Regions from separate parts of the Ammoniphilus soli genome, predicted to be linked through region 2. Evidence: riboswitches for the same ligand, from Rfam matches in the RefSeq annotation. Region 2 holds a riboswitch; each other region holds the start of a gene.
What was found. Region 2 has a riboswitch for S-adenosylmethionine ahead of ABLT31_RS02555 (MetQ/NlpA family ABC transporter substrate-binding protein). Riboswitches for the same ligand answer to the same signal wherever they lie in the genome.

Region 1 (4,591 bases), on a different contig from region 2:
ATAATGAAGATTCCATGACCAGCTGTTATCGCACGAACTTCATCTTCCGTGTGAGTGTGGACTTGTTCAAACTTCTTCAGGAGCTCCTCAATGTTTGGCGTAGATTCGGTAAGGGCAACGACATCCCAGTTGACGTATCCTCGGCGCTCGGCTAAAGATTTGATATCTACTTCAAAGACTTGGAGAGTACGTTCTTTTTCTTCATCAGTTAGATTGCAGCGACCTGCAAGTTCAGCAGGCAATTTCTCCGTGTTCCAATGTTCGAAAAGAACGCCTTGTTCGTTTAGGAAGGCTCCCACTTTTTCGTTTCCTTCAATGCGTTCCCCGGTTTTTCTCAATACGACAGATGCCATGCTATTTCCTCCTCAAAATTTGGATTTATTTATTATACCAGAGCTTTGCTGGGGACCAATGATTTGACTTGCAGAAGCTGCAGGTGATATTCGAATAAAAATTCAAAGGCTTCGATATGGCGCTTGGCTTCAAACGCATTCCTGCCCCAGGCATATATACCATGGTTTCTGATCAGGACGCCCGGAATCTGAGGGTTGAGCACCTTCTCAATTTCCTTTGCGAGTCGAGGGATATCCGCATAATTTTCAACGATAGGAATTTGGATGACCGCTCCTTCTTCCCAAATGTTTAATCCCTTAATTAACTCTTGATTTCCAATTTCAAAGTAGCCTTGATCTCCATAGAGCTCAGAAACTACATTGTTTGGTACCGTATGAACATGGAAGACAGCCCCAGCTTCGGAGATATTCCGATAGATCACAGAATGTACCAAGGTTTCTGCAGAAGGCTTTAGGTTGGTTTGTTCAACAGGTTCGGCGTCAAGATTTACAAACAAGTAATCCTGTGGCGTCATCTTTGTTTTATCTTTTCCACTTGCGGTTACGGCAAAAACAACAGGGGAATCCTCCACTTTTATGGAAAGGTTGCCGCTTGTTCCCGGAAACCATCTGCGATCTGCAAAGTATTGTTTCACCTCATTGAGGCTGCAAATGGTTTCTTGCCTTTTTTCCGCATGAATCACGTAGTTCATTGTTTTTTGCTCCTTTCGATTATGTCGTAGACAGCGATTCGATCTCCAACTTTAGCTTCTTTAAAGTGTTTATGACATCATAGAAGGTTTCAAATGATGAATGGGGAAGATGAAGTTCTTCACATTTTTGTTTTAGAAAGGATCTGGCAATGGTATAATCAGCAATTTTCGCTCCCGCTAAATCGGTAATGCTGTCGCCGATGACCACTTTGTAATATTGGTCAGCCGGGAAAGAGCGGATGATCGTTGTTTTGCACATTCCACAGTCCACATCGCAATGCTCATCACAAGAGTTAGGCCAAGTAATTTGGATAGTCGGCTCATTGAACCGAGCACTGTTGCAATAAATCCGCTCCTTTAGTCCAAAGGGCTCTAGCATAGGGTGAACGAAGAAATCAATGCCGCCGCTCGTAATCAAGAGATGGATTCCTTGTTCTTCTGTAAAGGCAACAAATTCCTTGAAGCCTTCCCGAATCCGTGCCTGCTCCAGGACAAAACGAGTGATTTCTTCTTTTTGGCTGCTTGGAATCAGGGCAAAAAGCTCTCCTACGCCAGTGCGAATGGTTTTCTCCTGGGATAATATGGATTGCACAATTTCTTCCCAGCCTTGGGGGGCGAACTGCCTCATGATATCTACGATGTTATCTTTTTCGGTAATGGTCCCATCAAAGTCGCAAAATAATATGATGTTTTTACTCATTTAACAATTCCCCACTTTTCAATGGCTGCCAGCAAATGGGGGTTCTCCGTTTGATCTAGCGCATTTCCCTGCAAAGTTTCCTGAATGGCGGCAATGAAAGCTTGTCCCCCTCCTACAGGGCCAGCGGGATGTCCGTGAATCCCTCCACCAGCATTAACCATGTGGTCTAGGCCGAAGTCTTTATAGAGCAGTGGAACCATTCCAGGATGGATACCAGCAGAAGGTACAGGGAATGCAGGACGGATGCCTGGCAGTTCTTCTGCTAAATGCTGGGCAATGTCTAAAGCCTCTTGCTTAGGCAATGCTACCGAGCCATAGGGAGATGGGAAAAGGACGATATCCGCACCTGCGAGCCTCATTAGCTTTCCTAATAAAAGAGGAGCAGATATACCGTAATGAGATGATTGGTATAGGGCACCAGCCATAGCTGGGTGGGCCATAATGGGCACCTGAATATCCGGATCACGGCTCAGTTGGGTTAAGATATCCAATCCATAAGGCAAAACATTAAGCAGCAAGCAGTTCGCACCGTTATCCACGGCCCTTTTTGCCCGTTCGATCAGACCGGTAACAGGACCTGTTAGATTGGCTGCATAGAGCACTTGGCGGCCAGACGCTTCAATTACTTCCTTGCAGGCACGGATACGCTCCAGGAAAGGGGCATGTTCGTCGGCAAAGAAGATTTCATCATCTTTTACTAAGTCTACGCCACCCTCTACTTGAAGCCGGAATTGCTCCACTAATTCTTCTAGGGGAAGGCCGATGCATGATTTGAAAATGCTCATAAACAATGGGCGATCGCAGACATTAAGCCGTTCGCGTACACCTGCAATTCCAAACTTGGGTCCCGAAAATTCTTTTGTAAATTCTTCGGGGAAATCGATATCCAGCAATTTGATTTTGCCATCCATGGATAGCTTGCCGAATACGTTGGTTAAGAGGGAAGGGAGGTCATACGTGAAATTGACCACAGGATATTGGACTTTAATAACTCCTCTTTCAAGCCCTTCTTCAGTCTTTTCGAGAACAGTGGCTCCGGCAGAACGGCCTAGATGCTTTTGCAGTTTTTCCTGCTTTGCCGCCGGGAGGTCCGTCCAGCTTCCGACAGTCATGCCGACTGCGATGGCTTCTGCTTTTTTTTCTAGGCTTTTCGCCTCAGTGAGATAGGAGACCGTAATGTATGACAAAGGACAAAACTCCTTCCAAATAATATTAATCCGTTAGAGGGATTGGCTGACGTCAAGATAGTACTTCGACAACAAGTTTTCCTCGTGCTTTCCAAATGGTGTAGCGAAGCTATAAATTCTGACAGTATGAAAAAAAGTACCTCTTAGATAAGGGGTACTTGAAGAGCGAATCAAATACAACTTATCTCTCCGAATGATGAGTTCATTCTGCAGGAAGTAGCACCGTGTTTTTATTTTGCACAATTGGAGAAAAATAAAAATCGGTTGCCGGGCGTCATTGGGCCAGTCCCTCAGCCATCTCTCGATAAGATGAAATATCAAATTGTAAAAGTTTCATATAGAAGTGCAATACATACATTGAAATCTTAGCTTTTTTATAAAATAAAGTCAATAGAAGAAAAATTAGTGCATTGTAAAATCCTAATAGATTGACAATATTACAGAACTCTAGATAGTATATAGCTAGTTAAAATCCGCAATCTTTTTTTGTAACGTATTCTGAATGTTCTTATCCTCACCAAAAGGCTGGGGAATTTGGCAAGAATATAGGAAAATAGTCGTTTGGAGGGGTGGAGTATGGAGTATCGCGCATTTAGCGAACAGGAAGCAGTCGAATATGCTCGTCATTTACCAGGGATTTTCCCAGAAGGTGCACAGTTGGAGAGCCGAGAAATCGGAGACGGAAATTTGAACTTGGTTTTTCACATTCAAGATGAAATTTCAGGAAAAAGCATTATATTTAAACAAGCCTTACCGTATGCCAGAGTTGTCGGAGAATCCTGGCCGCTTACACTAGACCGTGCACGGATCGAGAGTGAAGCCCTCATTATCCAAGATCAAATATGTCCGGGCTTAGTCCCTAAAGTATATCACTACGATAAAGATCTAGCTCTCACGGTCATGGAAGATTTATCGAGCCATGTTATTATGCGAAAGGGGTTAATTGAAGGAAATCGTTATCCTGCTTTTGCTCAACATATTGGTTTGTTTCTAGCGAAGACGTTGTTCTACACTTCAGACCTGGCGTTGGACTTTAAGGAGAAAAAAGAAAAGGTAGCGCAGTTCATTAATCCGGAGCTTTGTAAAATTACAGAAGATCTAGTATTTACCGACCCTTATTATGATGCAGATACGAATAACTTCAATCCTTTAATCCGTGAAACGGTGGAAGGGATCTGGAAGAATGCGGAGCTTCGAAGAGAAATCGCCAAGCTTAAATATTCCTTCATGACAGACGCCCAAGCTCTTCTGCATGGGGATCTCCATACGGGGAGTATTATGGTCACAAAAGAGAGCACCAAGGTGATTGATCCGGAGTTTGCTTACTACGGGCCTATGGGCTTTGATATCGGTGCGGTCATAGCCAACCTGCTGCTCAATTATGCTGCTCAGGAAGGATTAAAGGCTTCTGAACAGGAGTGCCAATCGTTTCGGGAATACCTGCTTGAGACTGTAAAGGATGTATGGAACACGTTTGAAGGCGAATTCCGCAGATTATGGGATGTACATGTAAAAGACGTCATGTACTCCGCAGAAGGGTATCAAGATGACACAGCAAGTCGCCTTCTGAAGGATTCCATTGGATTTGCCGGCTGCAAAATGATGAGAAGGGTAATTGGATTAGCTGGAGTTGCCGACCTGAATTCTATTGAAAACGAA
Region 2 (4,591 bases):
AGGAGCGCAGGGATAGCGGGGAGTTCGAACGTCTTGGTATAAGTGTAATCCATAACGATAGCACGGAAATCGCATACGGCATCCTCGAGACTTAGGGAGGATCAAACATGAACAGTAAAGAAAAGCTTTTGGTCATTGTAGGCCCGACTGCAGTGGGAAAAACCGCCTTAAGTATTGATTTGGCCAAGGAGCTTAGCGGTGAGATCATTTCAGGAGATTCAATGCAAGTCTACAAGGGGATGGATATTGGGACAGCCAAAATCACTAAAGAAGAGATGGAGTCCATTCCTCATTATCTTATTGATATCATTTACCCTCATGAAGCATTTTCTGTTGCCGATTTTCAGCATGAGTCAAGAAGGCTTATTACGGATATGAACTATAGGGGAAAGCTTCCGATGATCGTAGGGGGAACAGGTCTATATATTCAATCTGTCATTTATGAATATCAGTTTTCCGAAGCCCAGAAAGACCATTCCCTGCGCGATGCTTTAGAAAAGTTTGCGGAAGAACATGGGAAAGAGGCGCTGCATCAACGGCTGCAATCCATTGATCCGATTACCGCGGAACGTCTTCACCCGAATGATGTAAAAAGAGTAATCCGTGCGTTAGAAATTTATCAATTAACGGGAAAGCCTATGGCGGAATTTCAACAGCGGTCACCCGAGTCTCCTTATCAACTCTGCCTTCTTGGATTGACAATGGAGCGGTCTGTCTTATATGAGAGAATCAACCGCCGTGTAGATATCATGGTTGAACAAGGCCTTGTGGACGAGGTCAGGAGATTGCTTGACGAAGGATATCATAAGGGTCTTCAATCGATGCAAGGGATTGGCTACAAAGAGATGGTTGAGCATCTAGAAGGTACACTATCGCTTGATGAGGCCGTTGAACTGATTAAGAAAAACAGCCGGAATTTTGCAAAGCGCCAGTTGACTTGGTTTAGATCCATGAAGGATATCACCTGGCAGGATATGACTAACCCCGGGGATAGGCAAGAGCTTGTCGAAAATATTCGAACCTTTGTAGCAGGAAAGATTAGGTAAGACCACGAATATAACTGTTAAGATATAAATAGAGGAGGTAAACCCCCAATGGCAAATTCCATCAACATTCAGGATACGTTTCTTAACCACTTGAGAAAGGAAAATGTTCCAGTTACCATATATCTAGTGAACGGATTCCAATTAAGAGGACTGATCCGCGCGTTTGATAACTTCACTATTGTTATTGATAGTGATGGCAAGCAGCAATTAGTATACAAGCATGCGATTTCCACATTCCTTCCCCAACGTCCGGTATCCCTTATGCCTGATAATCAGGAATAGCTCGCGGAAATCCAAACGATTTGCCAACCAAGCCAGAGATGCTCTCTGGCTTGGTTTTTTTATTTTGGTTTTCTCTGACTGTTTTAATTATATAGACTTCATCTGATTTTATTGACAGAAAGATCAAAACGTAATATTCTCAATAACGTTATCTTCTCTATCTCCTGCGACTATTAATGGAAATGCATTGATCTTCTGAGAAGCAGATATGGCAGAAGTTAACAAGTATAGAGAGTTATTCCGCTAGGAATTGTTTTTTGTCTTATCCAGAGAGGTGGAGGGAATGGCCCTATGAAACCCGGCAGCGGATCTTCTGCTTGAAGATGCTGTGCCAATTCCAACAGGACGCCGAGTTCTGACAGATAAGAGAGTGACCGTGACTACATACACGTCAAACCTCTTCTCTGCGAAGAGGTTTTTTATTTGTCATCATCCAAGGGCCCGGATACTGACAATAAAAGGGTTCTCTCTCCTAAAGCCAATGCCAACATGAAGGGGAGTCAAGTAAATGAAAAAATGGACTAAAGTCTTAGCGACATCGATATTAGCCGTATCTCTTCTTGCCGGATGCGGAAGCTCTGAAGATCAACCAACCCAAGCTAGCGAGGAACAAACGGCTAAGTTGAAAATAGGAGTAACAGCCGGTCCGCATGAAGAAGTCATGGAGAAGGTAAAGGAAGTAGCAGCCAAGGATGGATTGGAAATTGAGATCGTAGCCTTCAATGATTACGTTCAGCCTAACAAAGTATTGGCTGAGGGAGAATTGGACGCAAATAGCTTCCAGCATGAGCCTTACTTAGAACAATTTAAAGCAGACCATAATTTGGATTTGGTGAAGCTAGCTAATAACATAAATTTCCCAATGGGGATTTATTCGACCAAAATTAAAGACGTAAGTGAACTGGAAGATGGAGCTGAAGTAGGATTGCCGAACGACCCGACGAATGGCGCCAGAGCTCTTCAGCTGCTTGAGCAAGCAGGCTGGATAAAGCTAAAAGAAGGAGTTGGCGTCAAGGCAACGGTCCATGACGTAGCGGAAAATCCAAAGAACATAAAGTTTAAGGAGTTAGAGGCTGCATTCCTTCCTAAGGCGCTTGATGACCTGGCGGCAGCAGCCATTAATACAAACTTTGCTATGGAACATGGCTTTGTCCCGACGAAGGACTCCATCTTTATCGAACCGAGCGATTCTCCTTGGGTAAACCTTATTGCGGTTCGTGCGGAGGACAAGGATCGTCCGGAGTTCGAAAAGCTTGTAAAGGCCTATCATTCCGATGAAGTGAAAAAGTTTATAGAAGAGAATTTCCAAGGCTCTGTGGTCCCATCCTGGTAAACTGTTCAGTATGCAGCAAAGTGGAATTGGAGAAGCTTTGAATAAGAAAAGAAGACCTCCTCACAGGGGGTCCTTCTTTTTAAGGTGGAGGACCGGCTACTTGAAAATACATCAGTTATGAGGTTTGAGATGCAAGCTAGTTAAAGAAAGTAGGAGGTTAGCCTTATGATTGTTTTAAAAAATTTATATAAAACCTATGAACAAAATGGCCGTAAAGTAGAAGCGGTGAAAAATGTAAATCTAGAGATTAAAAAAGGTGAAATTTTTGGTGTTATCGGGTTTAGCGGAGCGGGAAAAAGCAGTTTGATCCGCTGCGTTAATCTTTTGGAAACCCCAAGCTCGGGTTCAGTCATAGTAAACGGAGTAGAAATGACCAATCTTGCGGAAAAGCCCTTGCGTGAAGCTCGCCGGAAGATCGGAATGATCTTTCAGCATTTTAACCTGTTATCGTCCAGTACAGTATTTGAAAATGTAGCGGCTCCTCTTAAATTATCCAATACCCCGAAGGATAAAATCGAAAAAAAGGTTAGCGAGCTTCTGCGATTAGTGGGACTAGCGGAAAAAGGCGGCTCGTATCCATCACAATTGTCCGGGGGACAGAAACAGAGAGTAGCGATTGCTCGGGCTCTAGCCAATGATCCGGAGATTTTGCTCTGTGATGAAGCGACATCCGCTCTTGATCCCCAAACGACAGATTCCATCCTTGACTTATTGTTGGATATCAATAAAAAATTTGATATTACGATTATGTTGATTACCCATGAGATGCATGTAATCAAAAAAATCTGTGACCATGTAGCCGTGATGGAGAATGGGCAGGTTGTTGAACAGGGAAGTGTCTTGGAAATTTTTTCTCAACCGAAAACACAAACGACGAAAAACTTCATTAAAAATGTGTTTGACATCCATTTGCCTGAAAACTTGCAACGAAAATTTGCGCAGGAACGAGCTAACGGAGAGCTCATACGCGTCTCATTCGTTGGAGAAACGACAGCTGAACCTGTTTTTGCTGAACTTTCTATCCGTTTTCCGCTTCGCCCCAACATATTGTATGGAAACATTACTCAAATTAAGGAAACAACCTTTGGCAGCCTTATTCTGAAGCTTACGGGGGATGCGGGCGCCATCCGGCAAGGAATAGACTATCTGCAAGGGGAAGGCTTAACGGTGGAGGTGCTGCAGGATGTTGACTAGTTTATTGGAACAAAGCGATCTGTATCTGATATCCTTGGTAGAAACTTGGTGGATGGTATTTTACTCCTTGACCATATCAGCTGCCATTGGATTGCCGCTGGGTATCCTTCTCGTGGTTACTCGGCCGAAGCATATATATGAGAATGCAATCATTTATAATGTGTTGAATGTGATTATCAACATCCTTCGCTCTGTTCCGTTTATCATCTTGATGGTCGCGATTATTCCATTCACTAAGTTTATTGTGGGAACAGCGATTGGGGTAAAAGGAGCCATTGTCCCGCTAGTAGTCTATACGGCGCCTTACATTGCGCGCTTAATGGAAACGGCTCTTCTGGAAGTGGATCCAGGAATTATCGAAGCGTTTAAAGCCATGGGTGCCAGCCGTGGACAGATTATTTGGCGTGTCATGATACGTGAAGCCCGACCAGCCATTTCACTTGGATTGACGATTGCCAGCATCGGATTGATCGGCGCTACAGCAATGGCAGGAGTAATTGGAGCGGGTGGTTTAGGTGACTTGGCTATTCGCTACGGCTACCAGCGTTGGGAGCTGGATGTTATGATCTGGACGGTGGTTCTTTTGGTCATTATTGTGCAAGGTGTCCAATCCCTAGGGAATTTTATAGCTAAGCGTCTTCGCAAAAACTAAGGCACTCAGTATGTCAAGAGGAGAATGAATGCAATGAAAATCGAATCCGCAGATATTATGAAGGGCCTGCCGACCCAATTCTTT
Region 3 (4,591 bases), on a different contig from region 2:
GCTGGGCGAAGATCGAAGTGCTTGCGGATCAAGGTAACGATCTGCTCTTCCTCGATTTTGCCTGTTCCATACGTATCTACGTTGATGGAAACCGGTTGAGCGACCCCAATGGCGTAAGCCACTTGCACTTCGCACTTCTCCGCTAGTCCAGCCGCAACGAGGTTCTTGGCTACATAGCGAGCAGCGTAAGCAGCAGAACGGTCAACCTTCGTCGGATCCTTACCGGAGAATGCTCCGCCGCCATGGCGAGCATAACCGCCGTAGGTATCCACGATGATTTTACGTCCAGTTAATCCCGCATCCCCTTGAGGTCCACCGATAACAAAACGACCGGTCGGGTTAATGAAATACTTGGTTTGAGCATCCAAATATTCCGCAGGAACAATCGGCTTAATCACATGCTCTTGGACGTCTTTCTTGATTTGCTCTAACGTTGCTTCCGGATCATGCTGCGTAGAGATTACGATCGTGTCGATACGAACCGGCTTATCGCCATCGTATTCTACTGTTACCTGGGTCTTCGCATCCGGGCGAAGGTAAGTCAACGTTCCGCTCTTGCGAACTTCCGCAATGCGTCGAGCCAGCTTATGAGCTATCGAAATCGGAAGCGGCATTAACTCAGGGGTTTCGTTCGTTGCGAATCCGAACATTAATCCTTGGTCGCCCGCTCCAATCGCGTCGATTTGCTCGTCGGTCATTTGTCCTTCACGGGATTCCAACGCCACGTCTACGCCCATCGCGATGTCCGGAGACTGTTCATCAATGGAAGTTAACACCGCGCACGTATCCGCGTCAAAACCAAACTTCGCACGAGTATAACCGATCTCGCGAATCGTTTCGCGAACAATCTTCGGAATATCCACATAAGAAGATGTCGTAATTTCTCCCGCTACGAGCACAAGACCCGTGGTGACCGAAGTTTCGCATGCTACGCGAGCGTTTGGATCTTGCTCAAGAATCGCATCCAGGATGGAATCGGAGATCTGGTCGCAGATCTTATCCGGATGGCCTTCAGTTACAGATTCAGATGTGAAAAGATGACGGCCTTTTTTCAACGCCATATTCACGTACCTCCTTAGGAAAATGACAATGGTAAGATACGGCACTCATAATTCTTGCTTCCGAACACTCAAGAGGTGGTGAAAAAAATAAGACCTTCTCCATGAGGAAAAGGCCATAATTCCGCTCCTTTACCTCTTATCTTCCAGGACCTATTTGTCCTGCTGGTTAGCACCTTGCACGGTATAATCGTATCTTTCCCCATAAAGGAAAAAATATGAATCATTGCCGTGGGTTGCCGGGCATCATCGGGCCAGTCCCTCGCGCCTTCTCGGAATAAGAGTAATCCGTTCTGCATAAGAATAGCTAAGTTTTGGTAAGTTGTCAATCATTCTTAGCCTATTTTAATCAGTCAACCAGATGTTTTTTTAGGGATAACCCTTCTATTGCCGCCCACTCGCTTGGATAAATGGTCATGTACTTTGTCAAACTCACCATCTTAAACAGCTTTTCATAGTGGAAGATCAGATGATAGAATCCAACGGGATATTGTCCTGACGTCAATAGGCGAACCAACCGAATAAGAGCGGCAATTCCCGAACTATTAATATATTCCACTTCAGAAAAATTAAGTGCAACACCAATGGTTCCGCTGTCCAACCCTTGTTCCCATGGCTTGAGCCGAAGAAGGGAATCACCCGAATCTTTCGTAATGTCTCCCCGAAGATGAAGAATAAGAATCCCATTTTTAAATTCCTCAATGATTTCAAGCTCAGTAATCATGTTGTTCCTCCCGCTTCCTTACTCATCGTTTTCTCCATATAAAGCATCGTTTGCTCCTCTAAAAAGCAGAAACGATAATTATCCATTAATTTTGATATAAATAAGATCCCCCAGCCCCGTTCAGGGGAAATCACAGGGCAAGGCGTGGATTCGGAACGCATACCACAATCCGATATTACGACTTTTACCAGATTACCCTGAATCCTTATTTGCACTCTGACGTTGAAATCTGCGCATAGCTGGTTCCCGTGTTCGATGGCATTCAGGCATCCCTCGGCAACCGCACATTTTACATCCCAACAATCTTCTTGACAAAATGAAAGGGGTTGAAATAATTCTTCGAGCTTCGAAAGTACCTTTTTTTCTTCTCCTAATATACTTTTGATTTCCATAATTAGTTCATGCATGTTTTTCTTGGCCCCTGCTTTTCCATTCGATCATTAAAAGGGTAACGTCATCCTCCAATTCTTCTTTATGAACATGATCCTTTAATTTAGCCAGGATGAGTGATCCCCTATCCTTTATGGAAAACTCCTCCTGCTGCAAGCCCTCTTTCAAGCGATCAAAACCAAACATCTGCTTCTGGGCATTGCGTGCCTCGATCAGGCCATCCGTATACATGACAAGGATATTTTTTTCGCTAAAAGGAATGACCGTTTGCTCAAAATCATGGTCCCTTTCCATTCCTAAGGGAAAGGAGGCCACCTCAATATCCGCAATCCCTTGTTGAGTAACCAGGATAGGGAAAGGATGACCGGCACTTGCGTAAGCCAGTGTCCGATTAGCCGTATCGACTAATGCCAATCCTAATGTCACTTGCATGGTGAAGCGGGAATCCCGTATCACAATACCATTTAAATAGTCCAAAAGCCCTGTAAGGGAACTTCCCGGATTCGCATGGGAACGAATATGGCTGATGAGAGAAGAGGCCACCATGCCACCAGATAATCCCTTTCCTACTACATCTCCGATGACAAATAGGGTTTTGTTCCGATCCAAGGGAATGACATCGTAAAAATCGCCGCCTACTTCCTTTGCAGGCTGCATGGCTGCAAAGATATCCACGTTTTTGGGAAACTCTGATTCTTGGGGAAGCAAATTCTGCTGGACTTTATTAGCCAATTTGAGCTCCTCTTCGACTTTGGATGAGTCTTTCTTCACGACCCATTCAATAAGCAAAAAAGAACTGAAGATGACCATCACTGCCACAATAAACGCGATGGATGAACTCTGTCCGATCATGGCGCTTACCGTTTGGGCCAGAAGAGAACCGGACAGAATAGAAAACATATTAATGCCAATCCCTACCCCAAGGAAAGCAAAGTTTCTTTTGGTATAGGCAAGATAAGCCAGATAATACAGAATAAATAAATCGAGAAACGCAAACCCCACTTTCATCTTCACAATACCCGCTGCTACTCCCCAAAAGGATGGACCAACGGCAAACAAGGCAAAAGCGAAACCGAGAAGGGCGGAACCGACAAACGTGAACGGGCGCGGACCAATCCGATCAATGAGCAGGCCGATGAAAGGCATCGTAATCGCATAGGGCAAAGTCCCCAGATAGATGTCTAAGTTAGGATACTGTTCGATATAAGGATGAATCAGTCGATACATAATCCCGCCGCCCATATAAATGACAAAAAGAAAGAAATAGAGAGGCCACCAAGGCCAAAGAGGCGACTGATTCGACTTTTCCACGGCAAAGGGAATATGGAAATGGCGTGGATAGCAAAAAAGCATGATCAATGGGACAAAGAGAATCAACTGCAAGAGAAAGAAAGAATAGGTGACACTCCATGTTTGGACAAGGATGTTCATACTGTAGATGGTAATCTCAATAAAAAATCCTGTAATACCGAAAATAAAGCCCCGCTTTCCTTCCGGAATTTTCACCGTGACAAGCGACAGCCAAATAAAGGGCGGTAAGGCCCCCAAAAACCCAAGAAGGACGAAAGCCACAATCCATAAGAAAGAAGGCAGCCAATATAAGGATAGGCCGATAATAAACGTACTCAACAGATGCAAAATCAGAATGAATCGCAGGCGCTTGGGCTGCAGAGGGCATCTAGAAACGAAAAAACCCCAAAACACATACGAAATGGAAAGTGCCAACAAGAAAGCATGAACCACAAACTCTACGTTGACCCCTTTCTGCGTTCCGAAAGAAGTAAGAACCGGGCCAAATAACGGGAAGGATAAGACCCAACCTTGAAAGCCGCAAAAAAATAAAAGAATAGGAATATAAGTTCGAAGCGTCATAGTTCCTCCTGATGTCATGGTACTCATCTACTTGGTGAAGGAAAAGGATGGATGCAAACCAACCTCATCCAGTAATGTTTTGATCTGATCATACAACATCGGTAAGCCTCAAGTTTCCGGTTTTCTCCCCGCAAGTACGCAATATATTTCTGATAGAGGCTTTACGATTGCGGTAAGAAAGACCTAGGAAATTCCAAATTGAGAAAGAACACACGACCAGTCAATTGATCTTCCAGACGAAGCACAAAGCTCTTTAAAAATATGAAACTTTTGTATTAGATTAACAAATTTCGCCATAAATGTATATGGTTTGATTTGATAATGTTACGCAAAAAAAAGACCCGATCCCTATCCAAACAGGATAAGATCCGGTCTTTTCTATTAAAATCTGCTATTTTTCCGAATGGTGTCGACAAGCCATGCAACCTGTGCCCGATTGATAGGCTGGTCGGGCTCCAAACCGCTGTATAACCAACCGCCTTGGCGTGCGTAATCGACAAACCCTTTATACCAAGGCGTTGTCTGGCCAACCTCTCCTCCTTGAAAC
Region 4 (4,591 bases), on a different contig from region 2:
TCTTTTGACTTGCAGGATGGGATCAGGAAACCCTTCTTTTGTATTGTTATACGTTCTGATGACTTGTTTGGAAACGGGATCGAAGTAAAGGTGGCCATAGATGTTCTTGGACTCGATAATGAGGGCAAACCAAGGGGAGAGGATGAGGGTGTCCAGCTGAACAAACTGATCATCAATGGGAAGCCGTAAATCTTGAAAGATGAGATATTCTTTTTCCGGTAGAAACTGAAGGTGGTAATCCAGCTCCTGTTCGCCTCGGTAACCTGCTCGTAATTTTCTTAGACTGACGAGGATTTCTTCGCGTTTTTTGTGATGAAGGGGAAGTCGACGCAGCAAGGCTTCCTCAAGTTTTATTCTGAGTGGAAATTCGCGTTGTTTTTTTAGCATTGGCAAAACCTCCTTTCCTCCTAACTTCGCTAGTGGCTGACGTAATTCCTTCCAGAACGTTAATTTCTCGAAATCAGTCCAAAATCTCTCGAAACCATAGTGTAATCTCTCGATCGGAACTGCTGCATGTAACTCCATTGTAATCCCCACCTGCTAATCTAGAGTATAGACAGGAAAAAGGGGGGGAGTTTCATGGAAGCGAAGCGAATCAAGACGGACCGACTCGAAGTAGCTTATTTGGAAGCGGGAGATCCAGCTCGTCCAGTGGTAATGCTCGTGCACGGGAATGTGTCATCGAGTTGGTTTTGGGAAGACATGATGGAAAGTCTATCACAGGATTTTTATGTTTTGGCGCCGGACCTACGGGGGTATGGGGAGACGGAGCCCTTAGCCATCGATGCAACGAGAGGATTGCGTGATTGGTCGGAGGATGTGAGGTCGTTTGTACAGTCGCTGAGATTGGATCGTCAGCTTCATATGTTGGGCTGGTCGATGGGTGGCGGGGTGGTCATGCAATATGCGATAGACTACCCGAATGAGGTTTCTTCGCTCATGTTGATGAATCCCGTATCTCCTTTTGGATTTGGGGGAACGAAGGATGAGCAGGGGACACCTTGCTATCCGAATTTTGCCGGGTCTGGCGGCGGAACGGCTAACCCTCAATTCATAGAGCTGCTTAGCCAAAGGGCTACGGGGGAGGAGCAGCCCCATAGCCCCAGGAATGTCTTGAATCAGTTTTACGTTAAGCCGCCCTTCCGGCTTGATGCCCAAAAGGAAGATCGTTTCGTCCGCTCTATGCTATCCACAAAGTTGGGATCCGGTTTCTACCCGGGTACGTTTGAGACTTGCGCGGAATGGCCGGGCGTAGCTCCCGGAGACAAAGGAATAAATAATGCGTTGTCTCCTAAGTATTTGAATCTTGCTGCATTTGCTGACCTAGAGCCTCAAATCCCCGTTTTATGGATTCGCGGAGCAGATGATCAGATCGTATCGGATAGCTCTTTATTTGATTTTGGTTATTTGGGGAAGCTGGGTTACGTTCCCGGTTGGCCAGGCATGGATGAGTTTCCTCCACAGCCCATGGTATCTCAAATGCGCGTGGTGTTAGAACGTTCCGGAAACTTTGAAGAATGGGTAGTGGAAAACACAGGACACTCTCCGCACCTAGAAAAGCGGGATTTTTTCCTTGAGAAGATTCGGGGATTTATCAAGCGTACAATGTGAATGATGACCGGCACAAACATGTTAGTTAATCGACTAACGAATCTACCACCCCGGTGGCGCCTGCCCCAACGGTCTTCCGGTTAGAGCTTTAAACTCATGGGGATGGGTGGGTCTGCCATCCTCATCTCGATAAATCTTCCCTTTCACCTCATGAATGTGTGTCCCATCGGGGAGGGGGATGGCGGGCCCTGTGCTGCCTGTAAAGAAATGCTGGTGGCCGTGTTCTTTTGGGGTTACTCCTTTAAAGGCATGAACATGACCATCTGTAGAGTTTCCCTTCTCAGGAAAGGTAAAAGCATGAACGAAGTGCTCGTGTTCGCCCGAACCTGTAGTGCGGAAGTAATGGGTGTGGGGTTGAGGCATAAGAGACATGTGGGTCACTCCTCCTTTTGGTTCATTCTATGCAATCATGATTCTAAAAAATTTATTGACGCCCCCATTTTTTTTTAGTAAGATCTTACCTAGCGAACTGAATAGTTTCTTATCGAGAGAGGTGGAGGGACTGGCCCTATGAAACCCGGCAACCGTTCATGAATGGACATGAAAAGGTGCCAATTCCAGCAGGAGAATCCTGGTAGATAAGATGAAGGAAAATGCCTTGTTCATGAAACTTCTTCTTATTGAAGAAGTTTTTTCTTTTTCCAGGACCTTATTACCATAAACTACTAGGACTTTTGGACTTTACTCCGCTAAAAAATCGGATTATTCTAGTTTTAAAAGCAAAGTAAACAACTAAGAAAACTGTGGTAGTTATTGCCTGAATTTTTCAGGTCTTTCTATAATAAATAAAAAAATATGGGGGCACTCAAATGAAAACAAAGAAATTATCTCTTTTTCTTTCGTTCGTCATGATTTTCTCGCTAGTCCTCACCGCATGCGGCGGGGGAGCGAAAGAAGAAGCGGGCGGAACCACTTCTGGCGGAGAAGGAGCAACTGAAGCCAAGAAGCGTATTGCTTTAGTCATGCAGTTTAATATTGGAACCTTTTCGGCTCAATACGTGGCTGGTGTAAAAGAACAAGTAGAAAAGTTTGGCGGGGAACTGACCGTCTTTAATGCAGATAATGATTTGGCTAAGATGGCTTCTCAGCTGGATGCGGCTGTGAACCAACGATTCGATGGGATCTTGATTGACCATGGAACACCGGAAGCTTTAACGCAAGGTGTCAAGAAAGCCGTTGAGCAAAAAATTCCTGTTATTGCGTTCGACGCAGCTTTAGATATTCCTGGCGTTACGGTATTGGAGCAAGGTGACGTGAAGATGGCCGAGTCCACGTTGGAAAAGCTGGCTGAAGATGCAGGCGGCAAAGGGAATATCGTTAAGATTTGGGTAGCCGGTTTTGCTCCGATGGAGCGCCGTCAAATCGCTTATAAGCAATTCCAAGAGAAATACCCAGAAATCAAAGAGGTTGCGGCTTTCGGTAGTGCATCAGCAAACACCGCGTTAGATACGCAAACGCAAATGGAAGCGATCTTGAAGCAATATCCTAACCCTGGCGATATTACAGCCGTTTGGGCAGCATGGGATGAATTCGCAAAAGGGGCTACTCGCGCCATCCAACAAGCGGGCCGTACCGAAATTAAAGTTTACGGGATCGACTTGAGTGATGAAGACTTGCAAATGATTCAAGATCCAGCATCTCCTTGGATCGCTTCTGCTGCGGTGGATCCTTCCGATATCGGACGCGTGCAAGTACGTTACGTATACAAGAAAATTAAAGGGGAAGAAACCCCGCAAAATGTTTCTTTAGATCCAATTCTAGTCACTCGCGAAATGCTTCCGAAGGAAAAGGTAACCATGGGTGACCTTTCCAAGCACATCGAAGGATGGGGACAAAGCACGCAAGGAATCGAAGAGTGGATGAAGGAACTGGAAGCTCAGAACCAAAAGTAACATAACATAACGGGAGAAAATCCTGCTATTCCGAAAAACGAAGGCAAATGGGCTAAAATAGCAGGAGAAATTCCGGTTATCCACCTGAAATCAGGAAAAAATGCTTGTTTTACCGGACTTAACCGGAAAAAATCCTCTTATCTTATCCTATTGCATTTAAAAAAGAGAAATAACCGGAGATTCTCCTGTTATACGGAGTCTTTCCTACAAGAATGTACCCAAAAACTCCCTTTATTAACGTTCAGGCCTATCAGGATGATAGGGTTCGCGGATAATAGGGGGAGTTTTAATTTTTGATAAGAGAGGGATGGAACATGTCCAAACTAGAGATGAAGCGCATCGAGAAGTCCTTTTCAGGCGTCCCTGCTCTTCGGGCGGTCGATTTTGAGCTTCGTGCGGGAGAAATCCATGCGCTGCTGGGAGCTAACGGGGCAGGGAAAAGCACGCTGATGAAAATCCTGACAGGGGCTTATGTAGCGGATGGAGGAGAGATCTGGGTAGACGGGGAAAAAGTGCAGATTTCAACTCCCGCTGATGCGAAGAAATACGGCGTTCAATGTGTGTACCAAGAGGTAGACGTCGCCTTGGTTCCCTATCTGAGCGTAGCGGAGAATATCCTGCTCGATCGGCAGGTCAATCGAAGGGGCACGTTTTTCAAGTGGCCTGACTTATACCGGGATGCCGAGGAGATTCTGAAGCGTTTAGGCTTTTCCATCCCTGTTCGGAAAAAGGCGGAAGAACTGACGCTTTCGGAAAAGCAAATCATCTTGATTGCCAGAGCGATCGCTCAAGATGTGAAATATGTTATTTTTGACGAGCCCACAGCTCCTCTTAGCGTGAAGGAAGCTGAGCGGCTGTTTGCCCTGATGAGGCAGCTGAAGCAGCAGAATGTAGGGATTATCTTTATTTCCCACCGCTTGCCGGAGATTTTTGAAGTGTGTGATCGGATCACCGTCATGCGGGACGGTCAGCATGTCTCAACCAAGAAGACATCGGAAACGAGCATAAATCAGGTGATTGCGGACATGTTGGGAAAAGCTTTTTCCGAAGAATTCCCGAAAAAACGAGTCCCTATCGGCGAAACGTTG

Region 1: linked by a shared signal. The riboswitch ahead of ABLT31_RS17890 (2,3-diketo-5-methylthiopentyl-1-phosphate enolase) and the one ahead of ABLT31_RS02555 (MetQ/NlpA family ABC transporter substrate-binding protein) in region 2 are both predicted to bind S-adenosylmethionine.
Region 3: linked by a shared signal. The riboswitch ahead of metK (methionine adenosyltransferase) and the one ahead of ABLT31_RS02555 (MetQ/NlpA family ABC transporter substrate-binding protein) in region 2 are both predicted to bind S-adenosylmethionine.
Region 4: linked by a shared signal. The riboswitch ahead of ABLT31_RS22000 (sugar ABC transporter substrate-binding protein) and the one ahead of ABLT31_RS02555 (MetQ/NlpA family ABC transporter substrate-binding protein) in region 2 are both predicted to bind S-adenosylmethionine.

The regions. Positions count from the first base shown of each region.
Region 1 covers NZ_JBEGDL010000009.1:32,779-37,369, forward strand. Annotated here, with positions in the region: gene ABLT31_RS17875 (cupin domain-containing protein) at 1-353, opposite strand, end outside; gene ABLT31_RS17880 (methylthioribulose 1-phosphate dehydratase) at 386-1,045, opposite strand; gene ABLT31_RS17885 (2-hydroxy-3-keto-5-methylthiopentenyl-1-phosphate phosphatase) at 1,065-1,745, opposite strand; gene ABLT31_RS17890 (2,3-diketo-5-methylthiopentyl-1-phosphate enolase) at 1,742-2,932, opposite strand; SAM riboswitch class I at 3,111-3,243, opposite strand; gene mtnK (S-methyl-5-thioribose kinase) at 3,509-4,591, shown strand, end outside.
Region 2 covers NZ_JBEGDL010000001.1:485,115-489,705, forward strand. Annotated here, with positions in the region: gene ABLT31_RS02540 (class I SAM-dependent methyltransferase) at 1-95, shown strand, start outside; gene miaA (tRNA (adenosine(37)-N6)-dimethylallyltransferase MiaA) at 108-1,046, shown strand; gene hfq (RNA chaperone Hfq) at 1,095-1,328, shown strand; SAM riboswitch class I at 1,588-1,697, shown strand; gene ABLT31_RS02555 (MetQ/NlpA family ABC transporter substrate-binding protein) at 1,837-2,661, shown strand; gene ABLT31_RS02560 (methionine ABC transporter ATP-binding protein) at 2,827-3,855, shown strand; gene ABLT31_RS02565 (methionine ABC transporter permease) at 3,845-4,507, shown strand; gene ABLT31_RS02570 (pyridoxal phosphate-dependent aminotransferase) at 4,541-4,591, shown strand, end outside.
Region 3 covers NZ_JBEGDL010000034.1:33,262-37,852, reverse strand. Annotated here, with positions in the region: gene metK (methionine adenosyltransferase) at 1-1,055, opposite strand, end outside; SAM riboswitch class I at 1,195-1,342, opposite strand; gene ABLT31_RS31755 (STAS domain-containing protein) at 1,408-1,782, opposite strand; gene ABLT31_RS31750 (ATP-binding protein) at 1,779-2,189, opposite strand; gene ABLT31_RS31745 (SpoIIE family protein phosphatase) at 2,182-4,044, opposite strand; gene ABLT31_RS31740 (prenyltransferase/squalene oxidase repeat-containing protein) at 4,426-4,591, opposite strand, start outside.
Region 4 covers NZ_JBEGDL010000012.1:180,418-185,008, reverse strand. Annotated here, with positions in the region: gene ABLT31_RS22015 (nuclease-related domain-containing protein) at 1-387, opposite strand, end outside; gene ABLT31_RS22010 (alpha/beta fold hydrolase) at 580-1,611, shown strand; gene ABLT31_RS22005 (YmaF family protein) at 1,654-1,983, opposite strand; SAM riboswitch class I at 2,090-2,196, shown strand; gene ABLT31_RS22000 (sugar ABC transporter substrate-binding protein) at 2,421-3,503, shown strand; gene ABLT31_RS21995 (sugar ABC transporter ATP-binding protein) at 3,818-4,591, shown strand, end outside.